Regions from separate parts of the Bradyrhizobium sp. USDA 4354 genome, predicted to be linked through region 2. Evidence: riboswitches for the same ligand, from Rfam matches in the RefSeq annotation. Region 2 holds a riboswitch; each other region holds the start of a gene.
What was found. Region 2 has a riboswitch for cobalamin ahead of ACVIIV_RS30955 (DUF1636 family protein). Riboswitches for the same ligand answer to the same signal wherever they lie in the genome.
Positions count from the first base shown of each region.

Region 1 (4,208 bases), 1.4 Mb from region 2:
GCAGCGGATAGGCGCTGAAGCGTCCATCCGTGAAGGTGCTTGCGATGGCATAGTCGTAGTAGAGCGCGTTTAGCAGATTGTTGACGCTGAACGACCAGAAGTACCGCTCATATTGACCGCTGAGCTTGACGTCGATCGTGCCATTCGCAGGGATAGGCCTCTGGGTTCCGGCCTGGTCATTGTCCATGCGACGCTCGCTCCAGAAACGCGCGGTGGCATCAAACACCAGATAGTTCTGCCAGATGTTCCAGGTGAGGCCCGCACTCGCGGTGTAGCGCGACACCAGCGGCACGTCGTTGCCCGCCCAGATGCCTTCGCGGAAGACAGCCCGGGTATAGGCCATGCCGGAACGCACCAGCAGTGCATCGTTGATGCGATAGGCGACACTGGTCTCCGAGCCGTAACGGCGGGTCGGATCGAGATTGGTGTTGTAGAACAGGATCGGATTGAAATGGATCTCGCTGGCGAGGTCCATCAGATAGAGACTGCTTTGCATCTGCAGTCCGCCCCCCCCCCTCTGATGCGCAGCCCGCCCTCGATGTCCTGCGAGGTCTGGGTCTTGAGCTGAAACGTCTGCGGAAGCGGATTGAACAACGGGTCGAATGAAGGGCCTGACGACACCCGCTCGTCGACGTCAGGCGTGCGGAAGGCGCGCGCCACCCGGCCGAACAGCGCGACGCTATCGCTGAGACGATGCTCGGCACCGAGGTGCAGCGCAAATTGAGTCTCATCGCTTCTCAGCGGAAGCGCACCGATGTCGGCATTGAACGGAGCCGCCGGATCAAAATTGTCCCGGGCCGAGAGATTGACGTTCTGCACCCGTGCGCCGTAGGAGATGTCGGTCGTCGGCGCGACACCCAGCGTGTGCTGGACATAGCCCGCCACCGTCCGCTGCCTGAGGTCGTAATTGTGCCAGGGGGCGAGGCCCTGGCCGGCGCCGCGGTTCTGCTGAAAGCCCGCATCGTAATAGTCGATGCCGGTCAAGAGCTGCGACGGCATCCCGAGCAGAAGGCTCTTCACGCTGAGGCGCGGCGTGATCGACCATGTCGTCAGATCGGCCTCGACATAGGTCGACGTGAAGAAAGCCGGAACCGGCGTCGGGCTCGAGAAGAACGCGCTCTGCTGTTTCTTGTCGCGCAGGCCGCCGTCGACGATGAGATCGACGCCGTTGACCAGGGTCTTGGTGAAGCCCGCCGTCGCGCTGAAACCCTGCTGGTTGGCGTAATTGAAAGGCGTGCTGGTCCCGCGCCGGCTGGTCGCGAGCTCGTCGACGCCGATCGACGGATCGACCGTGCGGCCGCCCGGCAGTCGCAACTCCTGATTGTCACCGGTGACGGTCAGGAAAGCAGTCAGGCCCGGCGTCGTATAGTTCAGATTGCCGACGCCGTTCGCCTGGGAGTATCGATTGTTGTCGCGATAGCCATCGGTCCTGACGGCATTGCCGTAGAACGAGGTCGACCATGGACCGGAATTGAGCAAGGTCGAGACGTTACCCAGCCTGGTGTTGAACGAGCCGAAGCCGGCCTCGATGCGCGCTGTCGCGGGCGGGCCGCCGACACCGTTTTTGGTGACGATGTTGATCACGCCGCCGACCGCATTGTCACCATAGAGCACAGCACCGGAATTGCCGCGGGTGACCTCGATACGTTCGATCGAATTGAGCGGGACGGTGGAGAGATCCACCTGCGCCATATCGATGTCGTTCAGCCGCCGTCCGTTGACCAGCACCAAGGTGTTGGCAGTGGCGAACGCGCCGAAGCCGCGCAGGTCGACATTGGTCTTGGCACCGATCTGGCCGCCATAGAACGTCGTGATCTGGGCGCCCGGCACCTGCACCGCGATGATCTCGGCCAGCGTCTGCGAGGGCGCATGCGCGATGTCCGCCGCCGTGATGACGGTCGTGGCCGCGCCGACGATGCCGCCATTGTTGGCGACCACCTCGCTGCCGGAGCCGGACGAGCCTGTCCCGCTCGGTGCTCCGTTCGGCGTCGCCCGGCGCCTCCCCGCGTCGCCATCGCCGGTCGCCCTGGCCCGCGTACGGTTCTGATCGTCAGGCTTGGTCACTTCGACCGGCGGCAACTGCTCGGCGACGGCCTGCTGTGCGCGGGCGATGGAGAGATCGAGCGAATGGAAGGAAACGGCCGCAACCATGCCGGCGCAGCAGCGCCTGGCGGCAGTGACAATACGGGACACAATGATAACCTCGGCATGACGTCAGTGGCACGTCACAGCGAACGAGGCTTTACGGCGGAGCGATCGATTGCTCCGGTGAAGCTAATGTCTGTACTCCCCGACCGACATCTTCGCGTGTGACCACGGCTGACGGCAGGTCTCCTGGCTCGCGGGTCGTTACCTCTACGTCGCCTTCCCAGGACCGAGATTCCCAGTGGCACAGGACGAGAGATTCACCGCTTACAGTTGCGGGGGCAGCCATGGCATTGAGAAGATCCCGGCGTTGGGAAATCTCGCACCACGTTCCCTTTTGATCTCCGTAAGGAGAACCGTCACCGTTCAATCTACGAGTCGTCCGGACCGGGAGTCAATCGACCGGCGGCCGTTGTCACCTCCGCAAGCTGGCATCGACGTACCGGCCAATGCCGGTCCATGGGAGGGCGGCCGGCCGCTCAGGTCCGCCCTCGCAAACGTTGGGCCTGGGCCCAGGCGACAGCGACATCGTGCGGCGGGACATCGACGTGCTTGATGGGCGTCAATTCGCCGGAGGCGGAGACGATCGCGGTCTCTTCGCGGCGGCAGCGCGTGCAGACGAAGCGGACCTCGTGCGGGGACGCAGACCAGCTCGTCCGCTTCACATTGGCCGCCATCGGCCAGGCATCGCAATGCGAGCACGACACCAGAAATCGACCGGGATCGAGCATACCCATTCCATCGGACTCCGCGTCCCGCCCGCCCCCTTCAATGATTAATCCATGTGAATCGTTCCGGTGCCGGAGCACCGCCAGCCTTTGACCCTGGGCCGCTATCGGTTCCCGGTATCCGCAAGCCGTCAGGTCTCGTGGGCGATCGCGTTGCGACCTCACCGACCTCGTCGCGCGGTTGCGATCCCTGCAAGGCAGAAGGCGGTCCCCGCTCAGCGAGCTCCCTTGAGGGTGCAGGAGGTCGTGCAGGTGACGGTTGTGCCGCGGTCGCACGCTTTGCAGGCGTTGACACACTGGTTCATGTCGCGTGGATTGTAGCTGTAGTTTCGCATCGGACAGACTGGCGTCGTCGAGCCGGTGATGTCCTGCTGATCACAGGCCGCCGTCATGAGCGCGAATATGATCACTCCAACGAGGCGCATGGGATTGCCCTGTCAGGCATGGCAAATGACACTCGCGAGGCACGCTGCATTGCAACGAACCCCGGCCTTCCCACCACGAGCCATCGCCGATCAGACGACGCCCGCATGCTTCTAGGATGCGCGCCAAACGTTAAGAACGGATTGCAGACGGCTCAGGCCGCAGCCCTGGTCGCGATCGCATGCCGCATATCTGCCGCCAGCTGGCGGTACTGCTCGGCGAGCCTCAAATAGAACTCGCGCTTGGTGCTGTCGGTGGCGAGCTTGGCAATCAGCTCGCATTCGGCGGTGAGCGTCTCGAACCGTTCGAGCCTGTCCTCGAGATGTGTCATCGGCGTGTCCCCATTAGACGCCTCAGGGACGTCAAACCTAGGCCCGGGAAATAGGTCACGGCGAACATCGTTATGGAGTAGCATCGTTTTTTCTCGGTCCGGCATACCGGACCGCAGCCACGGCTATTTCTGCTCCAGCCGCCAGGCGCCATCCCAATTGGCATCCGGCGGATGGGGCGCGAACTGGGTGATGCGCCCGAGCATCGCGCGCGAGGGGCCGTCGCCAGGCACCGCCTCGAGCGCCGCGTTGAAGGCTGCACGGGCCTCGTCGAAGCGCCGGGCGCGATAGGCGGCGAGACCTTCGGCATAGTGCGTGCGCAGGCTCACTTGTGCATCGGTGAGTGCGCCTGGTCTCGCCATCACCTCGAAGATCGCCTGCGGCGCGCTTTGCCCCGCAACCGCCAGACGATCGATCTCGCGCAATTCGAGGCGCGATCCAATTGCATCCGCAGTCGGCTGCGAGATCAGGATGCGGGTGCCGTAGACCTTGTTGACGGCCTCGAGCCGCGAGGCGAGATTCACGGCGTCGCCCATCACGGTAAAGCTCATCATCAGCTCGGAACCGATGCTGCCGGTCAGGA
Region 1 is NZ_JBSSDC010000001.1:5,254,776-5,258,983, reverse strand. It holds partial or broken gene ACVIIV_RS24330 (TonB-dependent receptor) at 1-2,193, opposite strand, end outside; cobalamin riboswitch at 2,308-2,521, opposite strand; gene ACVIIV_RS24325 (hypothetical protein) at 2,625-2,882, opposite strand; gene ACVIIV_RS24320 (hypothetical protein) at 3,451-3,627, opposite strand; gene ACVIIV_RS24315 (adenylate/guanylate cyclase domain-containing protein) at 3,751-4,208, opposite strand, start outside.
Region 1: another riboswitch for cobalamin. It lies ahead of ACVIIV_RS24330 (TonB-dependent receptor); the one in region 2 lies ahead of ACVIIV_RS30955 (DUF1636 family protein).

Region 2 (4,208 bases):
AATGTCGAGCTTCGCCAAGAACGCCTTGCGGAAATCGTCCGACGTGAACAGGCCATGCAGATAGCTGCCTTGCACCCGCCCATCCGGCGAGACCGCGCCTTCCGGCCCGCCGTTCAGTTTCGCGAACGGGCGGGCGCAATCGGGGCCCTCGGTGCGACCGATATGGATCTCGTAGGCTTCGATCGGCTGCTCCGTGGCGGCATGCACGGCCACAACCCGCGTCAACGTCTTCTGCGGGCTCATCACTGTCTTCACGTCCAGAAGTCCGAGGCCCGGTGTCTCGCCCGCAGCGCCTTCGATGCCATCGGGATCGGCGACGCTGTGCCCCAGCATCTGATAGCCGCCGCAGAGGCCGAGCACATGACCGCCCCTGCGGTAGTGCGCGAGGAGATCGATGTCCCAGCCTTGCGCGCGCAGGAAGGCGAGATCGCCGCGGGTGGATTTGGAGCCGGGAATGACGACGAGGCGCGCGTCGCCGGGGATCGCGTCGCCCGGACGCACCATCACGAGATCGATGCCCGGCTCGAGCTTGAGCGGATCGAGATCGTCGAAATTGGCGATTCGCGACAGCGCGAGGCAGGCGATCTTGCATTGGCCCGGCTTGCGCGCATCGCGCAGGCCGAGCGCATCCTCGGCGGGCAGCTCGCCGGCGCGCGAAAACCAGGGCAGCACGCCGAGGCCGCGCCAGGACGTCTTCTGCTCGATCAGCCTGTAGCCGTCATCGAACAGCGTGGGGTCGCCGCGGAACTTGTTGATGACGAAGCCCTGGATCATCGCGGCATCGTCGGGGTCGATCACCGTCTTGATGCCGACAAGCTGGGCAATGACGCCGCCGCGGTCGATGTCGCCGACCAGCACGACCGGCACGTTCGCCTTGCGCGCGAAGCCCATATTGGCGATGTCGGCCTTGCGCAAATTCACCTCGGCCGGGCTGCCGGCGCCCTCGACTAGCACGAGATCAGAGCGCGCCTTCAACCGCTCGAAACTTTCGAGCACTGCACCCATCAGCGACGGCTTCATCGCCGCATAGTCTCGCGCACGGGCGGTCGCGATGCGCTTGCCGTGAACGATGACCTGCGCGCCGACATCGGTCTCGGGCTTGAGCAGCACCGGGTTCATGTCGGTGTGCGGCTCGACGCCGGCGGCGAGGGCCTGAAGCGCCTGGGCACGGCCGATCTCGCCGCCGTCGATGGTGACGGCGGCATTGTTCGACATGTTCTGCGGCTTGAACGGGAGCACGCGCAAGTCCCGCCGCGTGAAGGCGCGGGCCAGGCCGGCGACGATGAGCGATTTGCCCACGTCCGAGCCGGCCCCCTGGATCATCAGCGCGCGTGCCATCGTGCCTTCAGAACTCGACGCCGGCCTGAGCCTTGATGCCGGAGCGGAACGGGTGCTTGACCAGCGTCATCTCGGTGACGAGGTCGGCGATCTCGATCAACTCGTCCTTGGCGTTGCGCCCGGTGAGCACGACATGCGTCATCGGCGGCTTCTGCGTCGTGAGGAATTCGACCACCTCGGCGACGTCGAGATAGTCGTAGCGGAGCGCGATGTTGATCTCGTCGAGCACGACCATGCGCAGCCGCTCGTCAAGGATCAGCTCCTTGGCCTTCTCCCAGCCGGCGCGTGCGGCGGCGATGTCGCGGGTGCGGTCCTGCGTCTCCCAGGTGAAGCCTTCGCCCATGGCGTGGAACTGACAGAGATCGCCGAAATGGCCGGTGAGCAGCCGCCGCTCGCCGGTATCCCAGGCGCCCTTGATGAATTGCACCACCGCGCAAGGCAAGCCATGGGCGACGCAGCGGACGATCATGCCGAAAGCGGAGGAGGATTTTCCCTTGCCGGCGCCGGTGTGGACGATGATCAGGCCCTTTTCGCCGCTCTTGGTCGCCATGATCTTGTCGCGGGCGGCCTTCTTCTTCGCCATTTTCTGGGCGTGCCGGGCGTCGGTTTCCTCGGTTGTTTGGGTATCCGGTTCAGGCGTCATCGGTCCCGGTCCTTCGGCTTGACAAGTGGCGGCCACCGGCAAATGGTGGTCCGGCGTTGGTTCCTGTCCTATGACAGGCGAAGAGGGAATGCGATAGGGTCCGAATCGGCAAGATTTGGATCCAAACTGCAGCCGCCCCCGCGACCGTGACCGGAGAGATGCCCGAAGCCACTGATTCCCTTTGGAATCGGGAAGGCGGGGATCGAAGGGCCAAAACCCTGCTCCGCAAGCCGGGAGACCTGCCAGCGCGGACGAGTTTTGGACCGGCGGACGGGGTGTTCCGCGACGGGGAAACGGGCCTTCTGAAGAATGGTCCGTGTGCCTCATCGCCTCCCGCTGTTATCTGGAAGAGGCGATGACCGTCACACTTCACGTCTGCATCACCTGCCGCGCCGGCCAGACGCTCGGCGAGGGCGAGACCACGCCCGGCAAGCGCCTGCATGGTGCGATCGTCGACGCGGGCGTGCCCGACGGCGTCAATGTGGTTCCCGTCGAATGCCTGTCGGCCTGCAGCCAGGGCTGCTCGGTCGCGCTCAGCGCGCCCGGCCGCTGGTCCTATGTCTATGGCCGCCTGTCGGATACGAACGCGCGCGACGTGGTCGCAGGCGCTGCGGCCTATGCCGCTGCGCCGGATGGCATCGTGCCCTGGCGCAGCCGGCCGGAAATATTCCGCAAGCAATCGCTTGCCCGCATTCCCCCCATCCCCGTCGTGCCGGAGGCCGCCGAATGAACTCGCTCGCAAAAGTCCCGGTGACGGTGGTCACCGGTTTTCTCGGCTCCGGCAAGACCACGCTGATCCAGCACCTGCTCAGCAATGCGAACGGCAAGAAGCTCGCGGTGCTCGTCAACGAGTTCGGCAGCGAGGGCGTGGATGGTGAGATCTTGAAGTCCTGCGCCGACGCCAATTGCCCGGAGGAGAACATCGTCGAGCTCGCCAATGGCTGCATCTGCTGCACGGTGGCCGACGATTTCATTCCGACCATGGAGCAATTGCTGGCGCGACCGGTGCGGCCCGATCACATTCTGATCGAGACCTCGGGCCTGGCGCTGCCAAAGCCGCTGCTGAAGGCGTTCGACTGGCCGGAAATCCGCTCGCGCATCACGGTCGATGGGGTGATCGCGCTGGCTGATGCCGAAGCTGTGGCCGCCGGCCGCTTCGCGCCAGATCCGGCGGCTGTCGAAGCGCAGCGCGCGGCGGACGAGAATCTCGACCACGAGACGCCGCTGTCGGAGGTGTTCGAGGACCAGATCGCCTGCGCGGACATCGTGCTGCTGACCAAAGCCGACCTTGCGGGCGTGGCTGGAATCGAAGCCGCCAAGGCGGCGATCAGCGCCGAGATGCCGCGCCGCGTGCCGATGCTGCCCGTGACGGATGGCGCGATCGATGCCCGCGTCATCCTCGGCCTTGGCGCGGCGGCCGAAAATGATCTCGCCGCGCGGCCCTCGCATCATGATGGCGAGGAGGAGCACGAGCACGACGATTTCGCCTCGGTCGTGATCGATCTTCCGGAAGTTGCTGACGTCGATGCGCTGGTCGCTTCCGTGCAGCGTCTGGCGCGCGAGCAAAACGTGCTGCGCGCCAAGGGCTATATCGCAGTCGCGGGCAAGCCGATGCGGTTGTTGCTGCAAGCGGTCGGCGAGCGCGTGCGCCACCAGTTCGACAAGCCCTGGGCCGCGGGTCTCAGGCAGTCAAAGCTCGTCGTGATCGGCGAGCATGGCGACATCGATGAGGCCGCGATCAGGTCAGGATTAGCTATCTGATGCACGTCGTCTTCCGCGAGAGCCGCGGTCTCGAGGAGACCGCGACGCCAAGAGACATCGGCCAGGACCCGGCCGATCTCGTGGTGCTCTCGTATTCGGATTCCGATCTCGCCGCGTTCGCGGCCGGCTGGCGGCGTGGCCAGGGCAGCCTGCCGTCGCTGCGGCTCGCGAATCTTTCCGAGCTCCGCCATCCGCTGTCGGTCGACACCTATGTCGAGCGCACGCTGTCGCAGGCGCGCGGCATCCTGGTGCGCCTGATCGGCGGTGAGTCCTACTGGCCGTACGGGCTCGCAGCCCTGCAACAGCTCGCCAAGGACCGTAACATCGTGCTGGCCGTGCTGCCGGCCGATGGGCGCGATGACCCGCGGCTGGACGCGTATTCGACCTTGCCGGTCTCGACGCTGCGGCGGCTCAAGGTGCTCTGCGACACCGGCGGTCCGGTCGCGGCGCAGGCCGCGATTGCGCA
Region 2 is NZ_JBSSDC010000001.1:6,625,278-6,629,485, reverse strand. It holds gene ACVIIV_RS30965 (cobyric acid synthase) at 1-1,338, opposite strand, end outside; gene cobO (cob(I)yrinic acid a,c-diamide adenosyltransferase) at 1,346-1,981, opposite strand; cobalamin riboswitch at 2,022-2,242, shown strand; gene ACVIIV_RS30955 (DUF1636 family protein) at 2,337-2,711, shown strand; gene cobW (cobalamin biosynthesis protein CobW) at 2,708-3,742, shown strand; gene cobN (cobaltochelatase subunit CobN) at 3,742-4,208, shown strand, end outside.

Region 3 (4,208 bases), 3.0 Mb from region 2:
GGCGGCAGCGACCATGTTCGCTAGCGCCGGCCGAACCTCCTCCCATTTGCGCGTCTTCAGGCCGCAGTCCGGATTGACCCAGAGCTGCGTATCCTGCAGCCGGGTCCGAGCCAACGCCATCAGCTCCTTCATTTCGCTGGTCTCGGGAACGCGTGGAGAGTGGATGTCGTACACGCCCGGCCCGATCTGATTTGGATACTCGTAGTTCCTGAACGCGTCGAGTAGTTCCATTTTCGAGCGCGACGTCTCGATCGAGATGACATCTGCGTCCATTGCAGCGATCGCACCGATGATGTCGTTGAACTCCGAGTAGCACATATGTGTGTGAATTTGCGTTTCATCGGCGACGCCCGATGAGCAGATGCTGAAGCAATCCACGGCCCAGTCGAGATAGGCCGTCCAATCCGATCGACGCAACGGCATTCCTTCGCGCAGTGCGGCTTCGTCGATCTGGATCATTGTCGCACCAGCATTCTCGAGATCGCGAACTTCGTCTCGGATCGCGAGCGCAATCTGGCGGCAGACCTCGCTTCTGGGAATATCATCGCGAACAAAGGACCAGTTCAAGATCGTCACCGGTCCGGTCAACATCGCCTTCATCGGCTTCCTCGTTAGTGATTGCGCGTAGCGCCACCAGTCCACCGTGATAGGCCTCGGCCGCACTACATCGCCAAACAGGATCGGTGGCCTGACGCAGCGCGAGCCGTAGGACTGCACCCATCCGTTCCTGGTAAATGCGAAGCCGGCGAGTTGCTCGCCGAAGTACTGCACCATGTCATTGCGCTCGAACTCGCCGTGCACGAGGACGTCGAGACCGATGTCCTCCTGCCAACGTACGGCGCGCGCAGTCTCCTCCTTGAGGAACCTGTCGTATTGCTCGTCACTTATCGCGCCTCGCGCATGCGCCGCACGGGCATTCCGGACCTCTGTGGTCTGCGGAAACGATCCGATGGTCGTGGTAGGAAAAGCCGGTAGTCCGAAACGGTTGCTTTGGATCTCGGCACGACGGGCAAATGGGCTGGCGCGCCGACGCATGGTCTGATCGATCGCTTTCATCCGTACAGCGACATTGGCATCACGGATTTTCGGCGAAGACCGGCGGCCACTCGCGGCACATTCCGACTCGGCAAGAGATAGCGCAACATTCTGGTCGCCTGCGAGTGCCCGCGCCAGGATCGTAAGCTCCCGCATCTTCTGGACCGCGAAAGAAAGCCAGCTCTTGACGTCGGAAGCGAGCCCGGTTTCGAGTTCAACATCGACCGGCACATGAAGCAGCGAGCAGGATGGAGCAATCTGTACACGATCCTTGCCGAGCTTCTCAATCGCGGGTTCGAGCCGCTGGCGCAGCGACGACAAATTCGACCGCCATACATTCCGGCCGTCGACGACACCGAGCGACATGACGAGATCACTTCGGCCGCCAGCGATGATCTGGTCCAACAACTGTGGCGCTCGAACCAGATCGAGGTGCAGTCCGGCAACCGGCAGGCTCAAGGCGGTGTCCAAATTGTCCCCGAGCTCGCCGAAATAGCTGGCAACTAAGATCTTGATGGCCGGCCCCTCCTTGGTGAGCCGGTCATAGGCATGTCGCAACGATTGTCGCGCCCTCTCATCCAGATCAAGAACCAGGCAGGGTTCGTCGAACTGAACCCAATTTGCCCCACGTCTGGCCAATTCCTGCAGAACCTCGATATAGGCCGGTATCAGTTCATCCAGTAATGAGAGTGGCTGGAACGCAGGATCGGGACTCTTGCCGAGCTTTAGGAATGTGACCGGCCCGATCAGGACAGGGCGGGTCTGAAAGCCAAGGGCCTTGGCTTCGTCATACTCCTCGATCGGCTTGCGAGAGCATAGCCTAAAAGTCTGTCCCCTGTGAAACTCGGGGACCATGTAGTGGTAGTTGGTGTCGAACCACTTGGTCATCTCCTGCGCGGGTGCGCCAAATCCGCGCGGTCCGTGACCGCAACTCGCATCCTGATCGTCGCATTGTGATCCGCGGGCCATAGCGAAGTACGTCTTGAGCGAAATGGATTCGGCGTTCGAGGCGTAGATCTCCGGGATGGCGCCAACCATGAAACTTGTGTCGAGCACCTGGTCATACAGCGAGAAATCGTTCGATGGAATGACCGTGACTCCGATAGATCTCTGACGAGCCCAGTTCGCGGCACGCAGGCCAGCTGCGTCCTCGAGCAACTGCTGTTCGCTGCTTTTTCCGGCCCAATAGCTTTCTAGAGCGAGTTTGAGCTCGCGCCTTGGACCGATGCGTGGCGTTCCGAGCGTGGCAACCGGAAGGGAGAGAAGAGACATAGCGTTAACCCCATGTTGGGGGCAAAGGCCAGGGCGGACGCAGGCAGGGGAAGTCGCGCGGTGCGACGGCTGCTTGGCGCACCACCGGGACACCCCGCCCGTGGACGAATATATTGTCGGGGCAGGTCTCCTGGCTCGCGGTTCATCGCTGCTGTCCGGCCTTCCCGAAGCCGCGCAGGCTTCAGTGACATCGTTGGACAGCGGCTCGCCGCTCACAGTTGCGGGGGCAGCGCCGGCATTTTCACCGGCTTCCCTCTTAGCTCCGGATCAAGTGGAAACCGGAGAACCTCGACGACTTGGATTATCGGCAAGAGAAGTCTTCCGTCAACCTCTCAGATTATGTCTCAAGCTGATGCTGCGAGATCTGCTACGCGAATGATCGTGCATCTCTATCGTTGAGACGATGTAGAAGCGCTCTCCAATCAGCGATATCGGAATGACCATCGCAGCTGCCCGCGGGCCGCACGCCAGATCGAAGGGACAAACGCGGCTTGCGCGGTCGGGACTGCTGGCTCGAGCTGAACGCATTTGATGCGAGTCCCGGCTTCCCAACGGTTCTTGAGTACGTCCGCCATTCAGCCCCCCTTCTCGACCAACAGGATCCGTGTTGAATAAGCCCAAGACACCTGCCGAAAGCCAGCAACATACCCGGCGAGCACGTGATTTGCGGGGCCAGCCAGACCTCAAATGCTCGGCGGTGAAGATCGGCTTTCGCGTCGTTGGGCATCGAGTGCAAAGCTCAGCTGGCTGAGGCTGCTCTCGACTTCCGGAGCGCCGCATGTCGCGAAAGGAGCGCCAATCGCGCCGTGGCCCCTTGGCCGTAAGTGCCAAAAGGCATGGCAGAGATCGAAAACCCACATTCCGACAACGATAGCGAACCAAACGATTCAATGGCGGCAAACGTGCTCCCAATTCTCATTAGGAACTCGGCGCCGAGGCATTCCCCTGCGCCGTCGAATATCCAGTGCGTGACGAGGATGCATAAGCCGCGCTGGAAAGGCTGAACGGAAACATCGAAACGTGCGCAAGTCGGAAAGTCGACAAAGCGGACACAAAACCGGTGCGAATTGCCGTCTATTGCGTGGCACGAAGAATGCAGGTCCTCGGCATGCCCAGTCCCTCCTGCTGGGCATGTCCAGCACAGCAAATTGAGGCTGTCGTTGGCAGTGAAGTTAGCGGCGCGTGACATAGAGGGGAGCGCCTGCTCGCACGGGACACCGTCGGTCTCCCCGTCGCGTCGCCGCTAACTTCTTGCGCTCGCGCATAACAGGTTGAAGGTTGCTCGCTTTGGAATGACGTGTGGATGAAACCAGATAGGCTGACAGTTATGAGGAAAATGTCTGCAAGACGCGCGTTATGGTTTTGTCTCTGTCAATCCCTGATCTGCTTGGCCGGGCTGGCTCCGACGAGCAACAGTGTTCGCGCCAACGAGAGCCCCCTTATCGAAAGATTCAAGTCGACGTGGCGAGCGCAAGACGGCGAGACAATAGATGAAATTATCTCCAAGGTCTCGAAGGTGGCACAGTTCGTCCCGCGAATGTGGGGCGTCGCTGAACTTGACCAAAATGACCATGTGCTCATTTGGTGGGCCAGGCACCGAGATGAGACATTAGGCGAACAGAAGGTTATCGCCTGGAAGATCGCGCACGACGGCACGTTTCAACTTGCGTCGACTTATGCAAAGCCGATGGAATTGGGCTGGCGCGCCCTGGCGCTCTCGTTGATCGCCAGTGAAGTCAAGGATGGCGAAAGGGACGCAAATCTTCGCTTTCTGCATGATCCGAGCAACTTCAACTTTGTGACGACCACGCAAGGCCGGCTCGGCGATCTTCTGCGGCAGGGCCGCTGCACTATCGTTGAACCTGTTGGAGTGGACTACTTGCCGAAGCAGAATGACAAAC
Region 3 is NZ_JBSSDC010000001.1:3,614,859-3,619,066, reverse strand. It holds gene metE (5-methyltetrahydropteroyltriglutamate--homocysteine S-methyltransferase) at 1-2,307, opposite strand, end outside; cobalamin riboswitch at 2,411-2,613, opposite strand; gene ACVIIV_RS16650 (nodulate formation efficiency C protein) at 3,824-4,208, shown strand, end outside.
Region 3: another riboswitch for cobalamin. It lies ahead of metE (5-methyltetrahydropteroyltriglutamate--homocysteine S-methyltransferase); the one in region 2 lies ahead of ACVIIV_RS30955 (DUF1636 family protein).

Region 4 (4,208 bases), 3.1 Mb from region 2:
GAGAACAGTGTCCATTCGCTATCGGTGTCGACACGCTGCATGAAGAGGTCCGGCACCCAGTTGGCGGTATTCATGTCGTGGGTACGGCGACGATCGTCGCCGGTGTTCTTGCGCAGATCGAGGAATTCCTCCATGTCGACGTGCCAGGTCTCCAGATAGGCGCACACCGCGCCTTTGCGCTTGCCCCCTTGGTTGACGGCGATCGCGGTGTCGTTGGCGACCTTCAGGAACGGGATGATGCCCTGGCTTTCGCCGTTGGTGCCCTTGATATGGGCGCCGAGGCCGCGGACCGGCGTCCAGTCGTTGCCGAGGCCGCCGGAGTATTTTGCGAGCAGCGCATTGTCTTTGATCGACTTGAAGATGCTGTCGAGATCGTCGGAGACGGTGGTGAGGAAGCAGGAGGACAGCTGCGGGCGCAGCGTACCCGAATTGAACAGTGTCGGAGTCGAGGCCATGAAGTCGAACGACGACAGCAGATCGTAGAACTCGATCGCCTTGGCTTCGCGATCGATCTCGCGGACCGCCAGCCCCATCGCGACGCGCATGAAGAAGGCCTGGGGCAATTCGATGCGCTTTCCGCGCACGTGCATGAAGTAGCGGTCGTAGAGCGTCTGGAGGCCGAGGAACTGGAAGTTCAGGTCGCGCTCCGGCTTGAGCGCGGCGGCGATCCGGCCGAGGTCGAAACGGGCCAAATCAGGATCGAGCAGCTCGGCCGTGATGCCGGTCTTCACATAGGCCGGGAAATACTCGCCATAGCGGGTTGCCATATCCGCCTGCGAGGCGGACGTCGGGGCGCCATGGACATAGGACAGCACTTCGCCGCGAAGCTTGTCGAGCAACAGACGCGCGCTGACATAGGCGTAGTTCGGTTCCTGCTCGACCAGCGTGCGCGCGGCCATGATGGAGGCCAGCGCCAGCTCTTCCTGGCTGATGCCGTCGTAGAGGTTGCGGGTGGTCTCGGCCAGAACGGGGGCGGCAGACACACCATCGAGGCCGGCGCAGGCTTCACCGATGATCAGCGCGAGGCGCCTGCTATCGAGACCAACGCGCGAGCCGTCGGGGAGCGTGACATGGAGTGACGGCGCCGCGGCAGGGGTCGCCTCGGTGGCTGCCTCCTCGGCTCGCTGGCGCGCTCGCTCTTCGCGGTACAGCACATAGGCGCGCGCGACCTTGTGGTGCTCGCTGCGCATCAAGGCGAGCTCGACCTGGTCCTGCACGTCCTCGATATGGAACGTACGCCCCTCGCCGGCCCGCCGCATCAGCGCGCTGACAACTTCAACTGTGAGCTGCTCGACGCTCTCATGGACGCGGCGCGAGGCAACCGCGGTGGTGCCCTCGACCGCGAGGAACGCCTTGGTCATGGCAACCGCGATCTTGGCGGAATCGAACGGCGTGACCTTGCCGTTGCGGCGAATGATCTGCATGGCCGGCTCGCTCGAAGCGGGCGCCAGCGACTGTGGACGCAACTGGATGATGGGTGCGGAGGAAGTTTCCGCGTCGTGAAGGTTCAGTGACATCAATAGGCCCCGTGATGCGCGCGTTGTATTTGAACGGGGCTGATAGGGAAGGACGCTGCAGAAACGCCCGCAGCAAAATGCCGGACGGTGCATGCAAGCGACCGCCGGACACCCCGCCCGTGGACGTTCAGATCGTCACGGCAGGTCTCCTGGCTCGCAGGTCGTCGCTCGCATCCCGTCTTCCCGGCACGAAAGCACCAGTGACGATTGTCGGAGGCAGCTCGCTGCTGACAGTTGCGGGGGCAGCGCCGGAATTCCGCGCCTTCTGGCGCAGTTCACCGGCTTCCCTCTTAGCCACTAAATCTTGCGATCTAGCGGAACCGTGACGCCCACATGTGGTGATATTCGCGAGCGAGTGTCAACGATTCGTTTGAGCTTCCGCTCAGATTGGCTGTGGAATGCGGGAATTTCGGCGGGCGGCTTGGCAAGACCTAAGCCGTGCTGCGCCCGAGCCGCGCGAAGATCGTGCTCGTCAACGCGCCCTGCGGTTCGGTGCCGAGGAGCGTACGAAGTGCTCCTCGATGCACGGCGCAGATCGCGCCGTGCCTCCCTGACGGAAAAGTCCAAAGACGCGATGTCGTCACGCCTCGTCGTTCAAGTCGAGATCGTACGACCACGCCCGAGCGGATTGAGCAGCCGGACAATCTCGCAGACGGCAACGAGGCCGATCAGCCATGCTGCGCTGCGCAGCCCGATCCGCGCCACGATCTTAAATGTAAAGGCGCCCTGGCCACCCAGGAATGCGCTCACGCGCTGGCTCGGCCTGCCCTGGCAGACCGACGAAGCATCGTGCAACTCCAGCGCCGATTACTCCCCTAGCACATATTTGTCATTCCCGAGCTTCTGGGGCGCGCGCGTGCCCGACCAAGTGCTGAGCTCTGCCGCTTTCGAGCGAGCGAGCGCTAACGTCACCGATCCGTTTGATGACCCAAGGGCTGCAACGTCTCCAGCACGCGTTGCTGCGGGAGGACTGGCTGCGCGACGTTCGCGGCCGCACGTATTACGAGCGCATTGACAAGATGGCTCAGCTGTGGGCAACGCTCGGGATGGTCGAACCACGCCAAACGCCGCAGGCACTGCGCGACGTTGGCTTCCCGGAACAGTCCACGTGGAGACTGGCCGCGATCGCGCGAATGCCGGCTCCGAACGAAAAAAAGTTGCCTTGATTACCCGGATCGAGTCGCTGCGGGAGCGGACACCGGAGCCGACTCTGTCCCAAGCGGGCCTCGAAGCGCCGCCCGAACGGACCACGCCGCCCCGCCATCAGTTTCGTCAGGATGAGGTGTGAACGGCGTGGACGACGACCGCGTCTGGGACGTTCTCGTGGTCGGCGCGGGCCCGGCGGCGATCAGCATCGCCGGAGACCTTCCGAAATGCGGTAGCATCGAGTATTCGTGTTACCGCCTCCCTAAGGGGCTGTCCCTCAGGTAAGGATGCGCCGACTTGATGAACGGAGACTTGCATCGGCACGCCGCCACCTGCATTGGCGATCTCCGTCAACTGCTGTTCGAAAGCCGCTGCGTCTGCGGACGGGAAACCGATAAGTTCTCTTGCGGGCCCGCGCTGCCCGACTGCTGGAGCCCCCGCGAGTTGAGGTAAAGTCCATCCGGTCTCACTTTCGAAATACCAAGGACTCGGCTGATGCAGGACCATCGAGCAAAAGATCGAGCGCGATCAGGGGCATCAGAAGAGGCTCCTCTTCTGATGGACACTGCAAAGCCCCAGTTCGCGACATGCCATCCCAAATCACCTGAGCATTCGGCTGTTTTGCACTAAAGCGCGATGGCATTAAGTTCGATACCCTGAATTTCTGAGGTAGTTGGCGCATTCATCGGCGGTGAAGGCATCGAGTGCGTGGCCGATTGCGGCGCAGACCGCGTCGACGGTTCGCGCGGCAGCTTTGCGGACGAGGTGCTTGAGCTTGGCAAAGACCTGTTCGATCGGGTTCAGGTCGGGCGAGTATTTTGGTAGGAAGAAGAGCTTGGCCCCGACTGAACGGATGAGCTGGCGGACGGCTTTGCTCCTGTGACTGCCGAGATTATCCAGGACGACGATGTCGCCGGGCTGAAGGGTCGGCAGGAGAACCTTCTCGACATAGGTGCGGAAGCTCACGCCATCGATTGGCCCCTCGATGAACCATGGCGCATCGATCCGGTCGTGGCGCAGGGCCGCCAGGAAGGTCATGGTCTTCCAGCGGCCGTGGGGGACCTTTGCGTGAAGTCTGCTCCCGCGCGGCGCCCATCCCCGCAAGGGGGCCATATCGGTCCTGGTCCAGGTCTCGTCGATGAAAACCAGCCGTTCAGCTTCGACGCGTCCTTGATACTTTGCCCACTGGGCTCGCCGCCGCGCGACCTCGGCTCGATCGCGTTCGCCAGCCGCCACGCTTTTTTTTGAAGCTGAGCTTCTCGGCATGCACGAAGTCCCACACCGAGTGGTAGTCGACCTTCAGACCGCGACCGGCAAGCTCGGCAACGAGACCGCGTATAGTGAAATCGCCGTCCTTGATCCGCTGCGACAGCCAGACTGCGTGGTCTCCCGACACCGCCTTCGGCTTGTGACCGCCCATCTGGCCAGGCTCAACGCTGCCGGTCTCCTCGACCCGCTGCATCCAGCCGATGGCCGTGCTGATCGCTACCCCAAACTGCTTGGCCGCTCGATTGCGGGACATCCCACCCTCGATCGCAGCCACGA
Region 4 is NZ_JBSSDC010000001.1:3,566,592-3,570,799, reverse strand. It holds gene ACVIIV_RS16485 (ribonucleoside-diphosphate reductase subunit alpha) at 1-1,517, opposite strand, end outside; cobalamin riboswitch at 1,640-1,857, opposite strand; gene ACVIIV_RS16480 (hypothetical protein) at 2,112-2,267, opposite strand; gene ACVIIV_RS16475 (hypothetical protein) at 2,441-2,683, shown strand; one part of gene ACVIIV_RS16470 (IS630 family transposase) at 3,306-3,908, opposite strand; one part of gene ACVIIV_RS16470 (IS630 family transposase) at 3,910-4,208, opposite strand, start outside.
Region 4: another riboswitch for cobalamin. It lies ahead of ACVIIV_RS16485 (ribonucleoside-diphosphate reductase subunit alpha); the one in region 2 lies ahead of ACVIIV_RS30955 (DUF1636 family protein).